2 regions of the Nocardioides sp. GCM10028917 genome follow, and region 2 is predicted to be linked to the other one. Evidence: riboswitches for the same ligand, from Rfam matches in the RefSeq annotation. Region 2 holds a riboswitch; the other holds the start of a gene.
The links. Region 2 has a riboswitch for cyclic di-AMP ahead of ACFQW6_RS08390 (NlpC/P60 family protein). Riboswitches for the same ligand answer to the same signal wherever they lie in the genome.

Region 1 (7,457 bases), on a different contig from region 2:
ACCGAGCGCAGCGCCGCCCAGGCGCCGGGACGCGGTGTCGTGCGGGTGTACGCCGCCCACCGCGCGACGACGTCGAGGAGCACGGCGGCCAGCACGATCACCGGGAGCCGCACCCACGTCGGGACCGAGACGCCGTCGGGGTCGCGCACGGGCAGGTCGTAGGCGGCTGCGACCACCCACGTGGTCACCGCCATGGCGACGGCGACGCCGATCGCGCCGCGGAAGTACCCCCGTCCCATGCGTGGAACGGTATGGCACCTGCCGCGGCAGCGCGAGCGGTCTGCACCGGATCTCCACAAGTCGGGTGAGCCCCCCGCGACGCCACGCACTACCCTCACGGACAGACGTCACCGAGCCTGAGGAGTCATCGAGATGGGTCGCTACGACCGCCGTGTCGCCGTCATCACCGGAGCAGCGCGAGGCATCGGCTTCGGCATCGCGCAGCGCCTCGCGAGCGAGGGCGCCTCCATCGCGGTCCTCGACCTCGACGAGGCCGCCGCCCAGGAGGCCGCCGGCCGTCTCGAGCTTGCCGACGGCGCCCGGGCGGTGGGCATCGGCTGCGACGTCGTCGATGCGGCCGCCGCGGAGGCCTCCGTGCAGCGGGTGGTCGACGAGCTCGGCGGGATCCACGTGCTGGTCAACAACGCCGGCATCACCCGCGACAACCTGCTCTTCAAGATGACCGAGGACGACTGGGACCTGGTGATGAACGTCCACCTCAAGGGCGTGTTCAACATGACCAAGGCCGCGCAGGCCCGGTTCGTGGAGCAGAAGTACGGCAAGATCCTCAACCTGTCGAGCGTCTCCGCCCTCGGCAACCGCGGCCAGGCCAACTACTCCGCGGCGAAGATGGGCATCCAGGGCCTCACCCGCACGCTCGGCATCGAGCTCGGCCCGTTCGGCATCACCGCCAACGCCATCGCGCCGGGCTTCATCGCCACCGAGATGACCGACGCCACCGCGCGCCGCCTCAAGATGGAGCCCGAGGAGCTGCAGCGCCTCAACGCCGAGGCGACGCCCGTGCGGCGCGTCGGGCAGCCCGAGGACATCGCTGCCGCCGCCGCGTTCCTGTGCAGCGACGAGGCGTCGTTCATCACCGGTCAGACGCTGTACGTCGACGGCGGCCGCAAGCTCGGCTGAGCGCGGTCGGGCGTGATCCTGGCCACGTCCGACGCTCGTGGGCGTGACCTCTTTTTGCGTGCTTTGGGGTCGTCTGTCACCTTGGTGAGCGGTCGAAAGACCCAACCGTCCCGGGCTACGCCGAGTCCTGCCCGGCCGGGACGACCCCCGAGACACACCGGGGCAGGAGTGGGGGACCCACAGGTTCCACCGCCGGTCATCGACCGGCTCGGGGCGAAGCCGCCCGCCTCTCGTCAGCACGACGGGAGCGCGGTGCCAGGGCACTTTCCAGCCCTAGCCCGACAGCTCACCTCACAGGCGTGGGAAAGGAACAACCATGCCTGCGACCCCTCGCATCGTGCGAGCCTCCGCGCTCGCCCTCGCCGGGCTCGGCCTCACCGCATCGACGATGAGCGCCCTGCCCGCAACCGCCGCCACTGGTGGCGACACCTCCGTCACGACCACCACCACGGCGAAGAAGAAGGCCGGGACGGTCAGCGCCAGGAAGCGCGTGGCCAACCGGGTGCTCAGCGCGCGCAACATCGCGATGGCCCAGCGCGGTGACGCCTACGCGTACGGCGCTGCCGGCCCGGCGAGCTTCGACTGCTCCGGCCTGATCCGCTACGCGTACAGCCGGGCCGGGCTCGCCGTGCCGCGGACCTCGAGCGCCCAGGCTGCTGCTGCGCGTCGCATCGCCAAGAAGGACCTGCGCTCCGGCGACCTGATGTTCTTCTACGGCAGCGGCGGGGTCTACCACGCCGCGATCTTCCTGCGCTGGTCGCGCGGGCACGCCGTGATGGTGCACTCACCGGGCTCGGGGCAGCGCGTACGCGTCGCCGTCCCGTGGACGTCCGCGTGGTTCGCCGGGACCCTGCGCCGCGCCTGAGCGGCGCCCGCACCCGGGTGACAGGCCCGGATTGGTAGGTACTTCCTGCTGATCTACCCTGTGGCGCGCCTTCCCTGATCGGTGAGGGCGCGCCCCCAGACTTTCCAGAGAACTGCCGAACCCGAGCCCCCGGCTCGACACCCCCGCTCGATCGGAGCCCCCCGTGCGTCACCGTCGCCACCTCTCGTCGCCCCGTGCGATCGTCGCCACCCTCGCGGCGGCCACGCTGCTCCTCGCCGGCTGCAGCGGCGGCGGCGACGACCCGGCCCCGAGCGCGTCCGCCTCCTCCGAGCCGACCAGCTCGGAGACGACCGAGGCGCCGCCGGAGCCGACGTACTGGCCCCTGACCGGGCTCGAGCGCAAGGGCGACGCGCCCCGACACCCCGTCGTCGTCACCAAGGTCGACAACACGTCCTCCAGCGCCCCGCAAGTGGGCCTCGGCTCGGCCGACCTCGTCGTCGAGGAGCTCGTCGAGGGCGGCTACACCCGCCTCGCGGCGTTCTACTACTCGAAGGTGCCCGCCGCCATCGGCCCGGTCCGCTCGATGCGCGCCAGCGACATCGGGATCGTCCCGCCCGGCGCGACCGTGGTGACCAGCGGCGCGGCCCCGGTCACGATCAACCGGATCAAGGGCGCCGGCATCCCGTGGATCACCGAGGGCGAGGCCGGCGTCTACCGCGAGACGTCGCGCTCGGCGCCCTACAACCTCTTCGCCCGGCTCGGTGACATCTCCAAGCGCCTCAAGGCCGAGGAGGAGCCGCCCCCCTACCTCCCGTGGGGCGACGAGGCCGACCTGCCGAAGGGCGCGAAGGCCAGCACGCTCACCGCGGACTTCGGTGCCCACTCGACCAGCTGGCAGTTCCAGCAGGGCGGCTACGTCAACACCGACTCCTACGCCGCGGAGGGCGACCAGTTCCCGGCCGACTCGGTGCTCGTGCTGCGGGTCCGCGTCGGCGACGCGGGCTACCGCGACCCGGCCGGCTACCCGGTCCCGGAGACCAAGTTCGAGGGCAAGGGCGCCGCGCTGCTCTTCCACGGCGGCCGCGTCGTGAAGGGCACCTGGACCAAGGACGGCCTGACGGGCGCGATCGAGCTCGCCACCAAGGGCGGCGACCTCACGGTGCCTGCCGGCCACGTGTGGGTGGAGCTCGTCCCGGCCGTCAACGGCAACGTCACGTTCGCGAAGTAGCCCCCGGCGCCAACGCTCCGGCGCCTTCGTCGAGGAGGCGCTGGAGCCCGGCGAGGATGACGCCGATCGCCGCCTCGACCCGCAGCGCCGCGGCGGCGGGGTCGTCGCTGACGGCGACCGAGCCTCCCGCAGCCGACATGGCGCCGAAGAAGATGCGGGTGAACGTGTCGAGCATGGCGTCGTCGAGGTCTCTTCCCTCGGCGGTCAGCACCGAGCGCACGATCTCGTCGACGAGGGCGTACGTCGAGCGCTCCTCCTGCTCGCGGTAGCGCTCGTGGCCGAGGACCGAGGGGCCGTCGGAGACGACGACCTGGCGGTAGCCCGGCTCCTGGACCGCCTCCAGGAAGGCCCGCATCCCGGCCTGCGCCTTGTCCCACGGGTCCGGGTGCCCCGCGGCCGCGTCGGCGATCCCCGTCGTCGCCCTGGACTGCACCCGCTCGAAGGCCGCCTCGAAGATCGCCTGCTTGCCGCTGAAGTGGTGGTAGAGCGCGCCCTTGGTGACGTCGGCGCCCGCGGCGATGGCGTCCAGCGACGTCGCGGAGTAGCCGTGTGCGGTGAAGAGACGCTCGGCCACCTCGACGAGCGCCTGCTTGGTCGCCTCGGAGTAGCGCTGCCGCCGGGTCTCCATGGATCGCAGCCTAGGTGACCCCGGCGTCGCCCCGGTCCGCTTCGGAGGGTCCGGCCGCGGCTCGCGCGGGTGGTGTGCCACGGCGCGGGGTCGGCCATAGTGGATCCATGCAGCTCGCTTCGGGGATGTTGCTGGTGGCGACGCCGGCGCTGCAGGACCCCAACTTCGCCGACACGGTCGTGCTGCTGCTCGACGTCACCGAGGAAGGCGCCCTCGGCGTGGTCCTCAACCGGCCCTCCCAGATCCTGGTCGCCGACGTCCTCGAGCCGTGGCGTGACGTGGTGGCGGAGCCGGAGGTGCTGTTCCGCGGCGGGCCGGTCGGGACGGACGGCGCCCTGGCCGTCGGCGCGCTGCGCGACCCCGGCGACCCGCCCGTCGGGTGGCGGCCGGTCGCCGGGCTGCTGGGCATGGTCGACCTCGACACCCCGACCGAGCTCGTCGACGGCACGCTGAGCGCGATGCGTGTCTTCGCCGGTTACGCCGGCTGGGGCGCGGGCCAGCTCGACGGCGAGGTCGAGGAGGGCAGCTGGTACGTCGTCACCAGCGAGGCCGCCGACGCGTTCCGCGACGACCCGAGCGGCCTGTGGCGCGACGTGATGCGCCGGCAGCCCGGCATGCTCGCCTGGCACGTGAACCGCCCCGTCGATCCCGACTTGAACTAGTCCTCGCGTTAGGGTTGTCCATCATGAGCACCATCGGATTCTCGCCGGGCACCGAGACGATCGAAGAGCGTCAGACCGTCCCGACGGACGAGGGTGACCACGAGCGGTTCTCGCACTACGTGCCGAAGGACAAGCTCACCGAGGCGATGGTCATGGGCACCCCCGTGATCGCGCTGTGCGGCAAGGTGTGGGTGCCCTCACGGTCCCCTGAGAAGTACCCGGTCTGCCCGGAGTGCAAGGAGATCTGGGACTCGATGAACCCGGGCAAGTCCGGCGGCGACGGCTCCGACGGCTCGGGCCCCGAGGCGTGACGGGGCGGCCCGACGCGCCGCTGCCTCCCGCGTGGCCCGACAGGGCTGCCTGGGGCACCGCGCCCTCCCTCCGTGCCTGGCAGCAGGCGGCGATGGACGCCTACCAGTCCCGTCAGCCGCGCGACTTCCTCGCGGTGGCGACCCCCGGCGCCGGGAAGACCACCTTCGCGCTGACCGTGGCGGCCGACCTGCTGAGCCGTCGCATCGTCGACCGGATCACGGTGGTGGCACCCACCGAGCACCTCAAGACCCAGTGGGCGGAGGCCGCGGCCCGAGCCGGCATCCCGATCGACCCGACCTACTCCGCGGGCAAGGGCCGCACCTCCGACGACTACGTCGGCATCGCGGTCACCTACGCCGGTGTCGCGGTCAACCCGCTCGCGATGCGGATCCGCACCGAGCGCTTCAAGACGCTGGTGATCCTCGACGAGATCCACCACGCCGGCGACGCGCTGTCGTGGGGCGAGGGGGTCCGTGAGTCGTTCGACCCGGCCACCCGCCGGCTCGCGCTGACGGGGACGCCGTTCCGCTCCGACATCAACCCGATCCCGTTCGTCAGCTACGCACCCGGCGACGACGGCATCCCGACCTCGTCGGCCGACTTCACCTACGGCTACGCCCACGCGCTAGCCGACCACGTCGTGCGGCCGGTGCTCTTCATGGCCTACTCCGGCGAGATGCAGTGGCGCACGCGCGCCGGTGACGAGGTCGTCGCCCGGCTTGGCGAGCCGCTGACGAAGGACATGCACGCGCAGGCGCTGCGTACGGCCCTCGACCCCCGCGGGTCGTGGATCCCCGCGGTGCTGGAGGCGGCCGACCGGCGGCTCTCGGAGGTACGCCGCCACGTGCCCGACGCCGGTGGCCTGGTCATCGCCGGCGACCAGGAGACCGCCCGCGCCTACGCGGCGCTGCTGAAGAAGATCAGCGGCGAGACGCCGACCGTGGTGCTGTCGGACGAGAAGGGCTCCTCGAAGAAGATCGAGAAGTTCACCCACTCCGAGCAGCGCTGGATGGTCGCGGTCCGGATGGTGTCCGAGGGTGTCGACGTGCCGCGCCTGGCCGTCGGGGTGTGGGCGACCACGGTGTCGACGCCGCTGTTCTTCGCGCAGGCCGTGGGCCGCTTCGTGCGCGCCCGGTCGCGCGGCGAGACCGCGTCGGTGTTCCTGCCCTCGGTGCCGCACCTGCTCGAGTTCGCCTCCGACATGGAGGCGCAGCGTGACCACGTGCTGGGCCGCCGGGTCAACGACGAGGACGACATCTTCGCCGCCGAGGAGGGTCTGCTCGCCGCGGCCAACGCCGAGGACGCCGCGTCCGGCGAGCTCGAGATGTCATGGGAGGCGCTCGGCTCGACCGCGTCCTTCGACCACGTGCTCTACGAGGGTGCGCAGTTCGGCCACTCCGGCGAGGTGATGGCCGGCTCGGAGGAGGAGATGGACTTCCTCGGCATCCCGGGCCTGCTCGAGCCCGACCAGGTGCGTGAGCTGCTGCACTCGCGGCAGAGCGAGCGCGCCCGCAAGCAGAAGGCCGATGGTGGGGGCGACCGCATCGTCGACTCGGTGCAGGAGCTCAGCACGCACCAGCAGCTCGGCGTGCTCCGGCGCGAGCTCAACGGCCTCGTCGCGGCCTGGCACCACCGGACCGGTCAGGCCCACGGCATCACCCACAACGCGCTCCGCAAGGAGTGCGGCGGGCCGCCGGCGGCCGTCGCCAACGCCGAGCAGCTGCACGAGCGGATCAACCGGATCCGCGAGTGGGCCGTGCGCAAGACCTCCTGAGCCTGGATCCGCTGCCATAGTGGGCGTGTGCCCACCGAGACCTCGCAGACGCTCGACCGCGGCCTGCGCGTCCTGCGCGTGCTGGCCGAGAGCCCCGAGGGCCTGACGGTCACCGAGCTCTCGAACCGCCTCGAGGTCAACCGCACGGTCGTCTACCGGCTGATCAGCACCCTCGAGCAGCACGGGCTGGTCCGCCGCGACGCGCGCTCCCGGCTCTTCGTCGGGCTCGGCGTGCTGCACCTGGCCAGCGGCGTGCAGCCCCTGCTGCGCGACCTCGCGATGCCGGTGCTGCGGGGGCTCGCGGAGTCGCTCGGCTCGACCGCCCACCTCACCGTGGCCGACGGTGAGGAGGCGCTCGCGCTCGCCGTCGTCGAGCCGTCGTGGACCGACTTCCACGTCTCCTACCGGGTCGGCGCCCGCCACCCGCTGACGCAGGGCGCGGCCGGGAAGGCCATCGGGCTGGTGGAGCGGGACGAGGCGGCGTACGCCGTCACGAGCGGGGAGCTGCAGACCGGCGCCCGCGGCCTCGCCGCGCCCGTGCGGGGCGTCGACGGACTGCGCGCCAGTGTCGGCGTCGTGACGCTCGACGGCGCCATCGACGAGGACGTCGTGGCACCCCAGGTGATCGCCGCCGCGGCGGCCGTCGCCGAGCGGCTCAGGTGAGACGGGCGGGGGCGACGCACCCCCGCCCGCCACGTGTCACCGGCAGGTGACCTCCACGCGGTAGGTCACGTCGGCGCCGGCCCGCCAGACCGCCACGTCGACCGCCACCCGGTAGAGGCCGTCCTTGCCGGCCCGGACGTTCTCGCCGCGGGCGCCGCGCACCTTGCTGATCGTGCACCCGTCCTGGTCGCCCACCGTCACCACGTGGGTGCCCGGCTCGACGG
Region 2 (7,457 bases):
CGTGCTCAAGGAGGAGATTGAGAGGCCCTTCGCTGAGCGCGTCATCGCCCCGCTCGGGGGACGCATGGTCGGCCTTGGTCGACGCCTGGTCCGGGCAGACACGGCCCGCAAGATTCAGTACCGGCTCAACATCGCCGGCAATCCGCCGGCATGGGACGTCAATCGGATCCTCGGCCTTAAGGTGCTGGGCGCCGGAGTGTTCACGGCCCTGGGTTTCGTCTACCTTGTCGGTCGCGGTTGGCCCCTCTACAAGTTGTTCCTCGTCACTGTGCTGGTGGGGCTCTTCGGCTACGTGCTTCCCAACATCCTGCTCTACAACGCCGGTCAGAAGCGCGAGAAGCTGATGCGCAACGCACTACCTGACGCGATGGACCTTCTCACCATCTCCGTCGAGGCCGGCTTGGGCTTCGACGCCGCCGTCAGCCGTGTCGCGAAGAACGGCGAGGGCCCGCTCAACCAAGAATTCGCTCGCCTGCTTCAGGAGATGCAGCTCGGGGTGGGCCGCGTGCAAGCGATGAGGGCAATGGCCGAACGTACGTCAATGTCCGAGCTGAGGTCGTTCTGCGGCGCCATGGTCCAGGCTGACAGCCTAGGCATCCCCATCGCGCGAGTGCTGCGCATCCAGAGCTCGGAGATGCGCACCAAGCGCAGGCAGCGGGCCGAGGAGAAGGCGCAACAAGTCCCGGTGCGCATCATGATCCCGCTCGTGCTGTTCATCCTGCCCTGCCTCTTCATCATCATCTTGGGTCCCGCGGGAATCCAGATCGCCGCGACCTTCGGCAGTTCCTGACAACGCGATGACCTCGACCGCTGCTCACGACGCAGGCGGGGTGCGGCCGGCTCTTCAGTCGTGGCGCACCACGACCGCCGTCCGAGTGTTCGCGCTCGCTCTGGCGACGGGGACCGTGCTCGGACAGAGCGTCTTCGTCGCGTCGGCTCCCATGCTGGTGGTGCTCGGCCTCGTCGCGGCCGTGAGCTCCCTCCTGGAGTGGGTCACCCGCGACCATCCCACCCACTGGCTCGCCGTGGGTGAGGCCGTGGCCGTGACAATGCTGCTCGTCTCGACCCAGACGACCGCTGAGCTCGGCGCCTACCTGACTGTGGCTCCCATTGCTGCGGGTGTGCGACACGGACTGGTCACCACGCTCAACGTCACCCTCGTGTCCGGCCTGGCAGCCGCGGCGTCGGTCGCTGCCAGTCCGCAGGGTGACATGCTCGCGCGACTGGGCGGAACGCTTCCTTGGCTCGTGATCGGCCTCGGGGTCGGGTCGCTGGCAAGCTGGCAGTCCCGCTCGACGCGGCATCAGGCGGCACGAGAGGCGCCGTACGCCGCGGCCCACCACCTGATGGCACGCATTCATCAGCTGGCGAGCTCGGGCAGCGTCGGTCTCGACAGCGCCTCGCTCGTGATCGAGCTCGACACCGCAATGCGCGAAGCAACCGGTGGAGCGAGGTCGACGGTCTTCATTGCTGAGCCTGACGACACCCTGCGCCCGCTCAATGGCGGGGACGACGTCGAGCGGCTGGCTCAGGAGATCAAGACCCCGGATGCCGAAAGGACGCCGGGAGCAGCCGTGGTGCCGCTCCGCGGGGCCCAACAGGTGCTCGGCTATTGCGTGATCGTCGGTGTACCTCGGTGGACGCCTGAGCTCGACGAGCGTGCCCGCGAGGTGGCAGACGAGTTCGCCGTGCGCTTGGATACGGCGGTGCTGTTCGACGAGGTCCGCACACTGGCGACGTCGGAGGAACGCAACCGCATCGCACGCGAGATGCACGACGGTGTGGCGCAGGAGATCGTCGGCCTGGGCTACATCGTGGACGAGATCGAGTCGATCAGCGATCACGGGCAGACCCGGGAGCTCGCCTCGGCGCTGCGAGCCGAGATCACCCGGCTCGTCTCGGAGATCCGGTTCTCCATCTTCGACCTACGCCACGAGGTTTCGGACGGTCGCCTCTCCAGCTCGCTGGCTGACTACGCGCGCGAGGTGGGGCACGCCACCGGCCTGCGGGTGCACCTCTCCCTAGCCGAGTCGGGTCCACCGCTTCCCGCGCGCACCGCCACCGAGGTGTTGCGTGTCGCGCAGGAGGCCATCGGCAACGTACGCAAGCACGCGCGGGCCGACAACCTCTGGGTGGTGCTCGACTCCGACGGGACCCGCCTCAAGCTTGAGGTCCGCGACGACGGCGTGGGCCAGGCCGAGCCACGTGAGAACCACTGGGGCCTCCAGACCATGCGCGAGCGCGCCACGACAGTCGGCGCCCACCTAGACATCACCACCCCACCTGACGGCGGAACCGTCGTCAGCCTGCGGTCACCGACGACCGCTCCCCGCGAAGGAGATCCTGCCCATGGGCACCACCGTGCTACTGGTTGACGACCACGAGCTCATCAGGCAAGGTCTGGCGCGCGCGTTCGAGCGTGACGAGGACATGACCGTGGTGGGACAGGCCGGCAGTCTGCAGGAGGGTGTCTCGGCCTGGGCGAGCCTCCAGCCCGACGTCGTGGTCACCGACCTGCAGTTCCCCGACGGACATGGGCTCGACGTCGTGCGCACGATCCGTGCGAGCAACGACACCACCGGCGTGGTGGTGCTGACCATGCACGCCGGCGACGACCACATCTTCGCCGCAATGGAGGCGGGGGCCTCCGCATTCGTCGGCAAGGACACCCGAGCTGCCGAGGTCGTCAGCGCGGCGAAGCACGCGGCCGTTGCGCCACGCACCTTCCTGTGCGCCGGTCTGAGCCAGGCCGTGATGCGCCGAGCCACGTCCCCCGCACCACCCAAGCTGTCAGGCCGCGAGGCTGAGGTTCTCGCCCTGCTCGCAGACGGCCTTGGCACTGGGGAGATCGCTTTATCCCTCTACATGAGCGAGTCGACGGCGAAGACCCACATCACGCACATCTACCAGAAGCTCGGTGCGGCCAACCGTGCGCAGGCACTCGTGACGGCCATGCGCATGGGCCTGCTCGACCACGCCGCGCCGCAGCGGTTTTGACGCATCGTCCGGCGCGGCCACGGTAAGCGACCGGCCTGTGCCTATTCATGCTCCATGTGAGTGGCTGCAGACGCGTTCGGGTGTTCGGCGAATAGTCACAAGGGACTACGGATCCGGGGCCGATCACCCGATTCGAAGGGCTCGGGATCTTGGCAGAGTTTTCCTCGACGGGTCCTGGTGGGCTCGGAATCCAGACTCATCACACTGATCTCAAAGGGGAAATACCATGCTCGAGAAGCTTCAGTTCGTAACGATCATGCTCGTCAACGACCTCAAGGCCAAGCGCGACGAGATCAACGAGCGCGGTGCAACCGCCGTCGAGTACGGCCTGATGGTCGCCCTCATCGCCGTCGTGATCATCGGGGCCGTCACCGCCCTCGGGACGGGCCTCAACGCCAAGTTCAACACTGTCAAGGACTCGGTCACCGGCGCCAACTGACGCTTGACGAAGCACGGGCCGGCGTCATCCTCTCGGATGACGCCGGCCCAGTCCCTATTTTGGAGGCAAGCGTCTGTGGACGCAGCAGGAGATCTGGTTGATGGTACGGCCGCCGCTCGGGAGAATGCTCCGGCTGATCGCTGGATCACTTCTCAAGCCGCCCGGGACCACGCCGGTGACGCTCCTGGCCCGAAGTCCCACGTGCTGCCGGAGCGAACGCGACGGTTACCATCCACCGTCGCCACTACAAGGGAGCCCTGGCAGCGACGAACTCACTGCGCATCGAGAGCGCAAGCGCGATCTGCACCTAGTCACAAGGAACTACGGATGCGAGCCGATCGCCCGATTCAAGAAGCCGCGGCATCTCGGCAGAGTAGTCCGCGACGGGTCCTCGTGGGCTCGGAAACCGAGACTCATCAGACACATGCCATAAGGGGAAACCAATGCTCGAGAAGCTCCAGTTCATGACCATCATGCTCGTCAACGACCTCAAGGCCAAGCGCGACGAGATCAACGAGCGCGGTGCAACCGCCGTCGAGTACGGCCTGATGGTCGCCCTCATCGCCGTCGTCATCATCGGGGCCGTCACCGCCCTCGGCACGGGCCTCAAGGGCAAGTTCGAAGAGATCACCACGGGCCTCAACTGAGTCAATGCCGAGACACGGGCCGGCGTCATCATCCTCGATGACGCCGGCCCGTGTCCTATTTACGGTGACGAGGGCATGCATGACCTGAGCTACGCTTATCTGGTTCACCGTCGATGATCGGCGCCAGTGCCGCGAAGAGCCCGCTCAAGGCGACCTGTGACCGGTCGGGGTGCAGTGCTTCGGGCCACGCCTCAGCGTGTCAGTTGATCCATGTGTGCCCGCCAGAGCGGGGTCAGTTCGCGTAACGACAGCCCAGCCCGGACCATAGCCTCCGCGACCGGTGCGCCGGAGCGAATCGCGTCGTGCACCGACACCAACCCTCGCTCCCCCAGTTGCTCTGCGATGAGCCTGCAGGCGAGCCAAGCAAGCTCGTAACTTGCTTGAAGGTCTCTGGCGCGGGTGCCGAAGTCGGCCGCACCTGGCAGCGTGTCCGGTATCCCTTCGCGCCGCACCAGCTCGATCGCGCGCCCGAGCGTCGTACTGTCCGGCAGATTCGTGTCTCGGAGGGCGACGTAGTCCGCGAAGCCCTCCAGGAGCCACGGCTCCACCGGCGTCCGTGTTGCCTCGGTCGCAATATGCACCAGCTCGTGGCTCATCACAACCTGGGCTCCGGCACGTGAGAGGCCAGTCGTGAGCTCCGGGTTCACAAAGACATGGACGGGTGCATCGTCGGAAGTTGAGGTCCCGGCAAACGCCGTCACTGCTGCAATGCCGGCGTACGTCCCGGGCTCAGCGCCCAGCGTCTCGTCGAGATCAGCCGCGTTCGCCGGCACCTCCACCACGACCGAGGAGATCCGGTCCGGCAGCACGCGTTCGACAACACCTATCCCCCGGACTACTCGTCGCCTCACTGCGTCGGCGTCCGCTTGTGGCCCGTCGACAAGGACTAGGACCCTCTTCGCCCGAGCGATGGCCAGCTCGCCGCGGAGCCACAGCGGCGCTCGTGCCCGAGCGGTGGCGCTGAACCCCACGATGCCGAGCGCATCGCCTGCCGGTGCGAAAGACACGGCGACATCGGCCTCTGATGGGCCCGGGTCGAGACTCCCGAGCTGCCAGGTGAGTTCCACGATCCCCGTCCAGGATCCGTCGGCCTCAACCATCCCCGCCTGGTCAACGAACCGAGCACTAAGACCCCGCAGGTCGAGCGCGTCAGCGTTGTGACCGATCCCCTCCATGAGATCGCGTGCAACGGGACTTTGAGGAGGTGCTAGCCCGGCCAGCACCGCGGCGTCACGTGAGCGGACACCGTCCACAAAGGACGCCAAGGCGGCGGCCGCCGCGGCCGGACTCGCTCGTGGGGCCTCGATCGTCTGCGGGTCGACATCGTGACGACCATCGCGCAGTAGGAAGACGAGCAGCGCCAGGACCACGAACAGCGAAAGGCCGACCGCCCACCGAAGTGGACGGCCGGCCTTCGTCTGCTGGTCAGCCAGGACGGACCGCGCCGACGAACGGCATGGAGTAGAGGCCGGAGACGGCGACCCCGGTGCCGGGGTTGGCGGCGTGGACGATCATGCCGTTGCCGATGTACATGCCGACGTGGCTGATCGGGCTGTAGTAGAAGACCAGGTCACCGGGCTGCAGGTCGCTGGCGGCGATGCGCGGGCCAGAGCTGAACTGGGCGCTGGACGAGTGCGGGAGCGACACGCCGGCCTGGGCCCAGGCGCGCATCGTCAGGCCGCTGCAGTCGAAGGCGTTCTCGCCCATCGCGCCGTAGACGTAGGCGTCGCCCACCTGCGCCATCGCGTACTGCACAGCCGCCGCTGCGCGGCCGGACGCGGGGACGGAGACAGTGCTGGGCGCGCGGGTCGTGGTGCCGCGCGAGGCGAGCACCCGCTCGCGCTCCTCGGCCTCGAGGTCGGCGAGCAGGTCCTTGGCCTCGGCGAGCTTGTCGTCGACCGTGTCCTTCTCGGCGCTCAGCTGCTCGGTGATCTCAGCGATCTCCTTGGTGCGGGACGCGGTGGCCTCGCGACGGATCTCGAGGGCCTCGAGCTCGGTGTCGTAGTCGGACAGCAGCGACGCCTGGAGGTCGTTGAACGACGACATCGTCGAGAGCGAGTCGAGGAACGCGCCGGGGTCGTCGGAGACGACGATCTGACCGACGGTCGAGATGCCCTCTCCCTCGAGCTGGCGCACGACAGCGTCGGAGACCTGGTCGCGGACGGCGTAGAGACGCTCGTCCTGGCGATCCTGGTCGGCCTTCAGCCCGTCGAGGTCGCTTCGCAGGTCGGCGAGGTCCAGCTTGGCGTCGTGGAGGCGCTCCTGCGCCGCCTCGGCCTCGTGGTAGAGGCGGTCGACGCGGACCTTGACGTCCTTGATGTCGGGGTCGGCCTGCGCGGGGGTAGCAGGCACAAAAGCGATGGCAGCGATCGCGGAGAGACCAAGAACGGTCGCGCCAACTCGCTTGCGGGTGTGAGCCACGAGCGGGGGAACTCCTCGGGGTGTCGTACGCCTACCAGGTGAGCTGACGGGTTCGGCACGACTGGCCTACTCCTGCTCCTCGTGCCGCTCGCGCAGCACGCCTCACAGGCGATTCACCCCAGGGGGAAGTGTGGTTCCCCGGCTCATGGACCACGGGTGGTGCGGGGGTGTGGTCCATGACTCGGCGCGACGTCCGCGCGGGCCTGGTGACCCACTGCCACGGACGTCAGCCCACACCCTAAACCGGTCGTGGGGTCCTCGCCAATCTTCGCCACGATCCGTCGGCGCTGATTTCCACCGCGCTCCATGATTGGGCGATCGCCTGCGTCGGATCCCGTCAGTCGGTACGTTTCCTGCACCCTTCAGACTCGCGGACCAGGACCTGTGAACCCATGAACCCCCAACGCCTGCTCGCCCCGGAGAGAACCGACCGGATGGTCGCTCCCCTTCGTTGGTTCGCCCGGACCTACGCGCTGGCAGTCGTTGCGCACCTTGTCGGAAACCCGGTGGGATGGCGCAGCGATGTCTACGGCGGGTCTCCAGCGCTGACCCTTGTCGGGGCGGCGCTGGGGGTGTCGGCTCTGATTCTCCTCGTCCGGCCGGACGCGAGGGTCCTGGGTGCAGCAGCTGCTCTGACACTCGTGTCACTGGGACTTGAGATGCCCGTGACGGGCAATCACTGGCTGCTCATGGGCTTTGTTGCGTTGGCGACGCTGGTGTCGCTGACACGCACCGATCCGTGGTCGTACCTCTCGGTCACCGGTCGCTGGATCCTGCTGGCCTTCTATTCGTTCGCCGCCTTCGCCAAGCTCAACAGTGGGTTCCTCGACCCCGATGTGTCCTGCGGCGTGTTCTACGCCAACCAGTCCTTGGACTCGTTCGGGCTGCCGACCTTCGACGGCGGACCACTTTCCGTGCTGGCCATCGCCGGCCCTGTGCTGACCGAGCTCTCG

Region 1: it holds a riboswitch for cyclic di-AMP, as region 2 does, so the genes downstream of both, ACFQW6_RS01385 (C40 family peptidase) here and ACFQW6_RS08390 (NlpC/P60 family protein) in region 2, are expected to answer to the same signal.

The regions. Positions count from the first base shown of each region.
Region 1 covers NZ_JBHTFL010000001.1:286,329-293,785, reverse strand. Annotated here, with positions in the region: gene ACFQW6_RS01395 (phosphatase PAP2 family protein) at 1-239, opposite strand, end outside; gene ACFQW6_RS01390 (SDR family NAD(P)-dependent oxidoreductase) at 373-1,140, shown strand; cyclic di-AMP (ydaO/yuaA leader) riboswitch at 1,249-1,453, shown strand; gene ACFQW6_RS01385 (C40 family peptidase) at 1,457-2,005, shown strand; gene ACFQW6_RS01380 (DUF3048 domain-containing protein) at 2,169-3,194, shown strand; gene ACFQW6_RS01375 (TetR/AcrR family transcriptional regulator) at 3,178-3,822, opposite strand; gene ACFQW6_RS01370 (YqgE/AlgH family protein) at 3,930-4,484, shown strand; gene ACFQW6_RS01365 (DUF3039 domain-containing protein) at 4,508-4,795, shown strand; gene ACFQW6_RS01360 (DEAD/DEAH box helicase) at 4,888-6,570, shown strand; gene ACFQW6_RS01355 (IclR family transcriptional regulator) at 6,598-7,233, shown strand; gene ACFQW6_RS01350 (hypothetical protein) at 7,270-7,457, opposite strand, start outside.
Region 2 covers NZ_JBHTFL010000006.1:150,194-157,650, forward strand. Annotated here, with positions in the region: gene ACFQW6_RS08360 (type II secretion system F family protein) at 1-790, shown strand, start outside; gene ACFQW6_RS08365 (sensor histidine kinase) at 798-2,375, shown strand; gene ACFQW6_RS08370 (response regulator) at 2,350-2,997, shown strand; gene ACFQW6_RS08375 (Flp family type IVb pilin) at 3,224-3,436, shown strand; gene ACFQW6_RS08380 (Flp family type IVb pilin) at 3,880-4,083, shown strand; gene ACFQW6_RS08385 (hypothetical protein) at 4,275-5,453, opposite strand; gene ACFQW6_RS08390 (NlpC/P60 family protein) at 5,509-6,435, opposite strand; cyclic di-AMP (ydaO/yuaA leader) riboswitch at 6,532-6,691, opposite strand; gene ACFQW6_RS08395 (hypothetical protein) at 6,897-7,457, shown strand, end outside.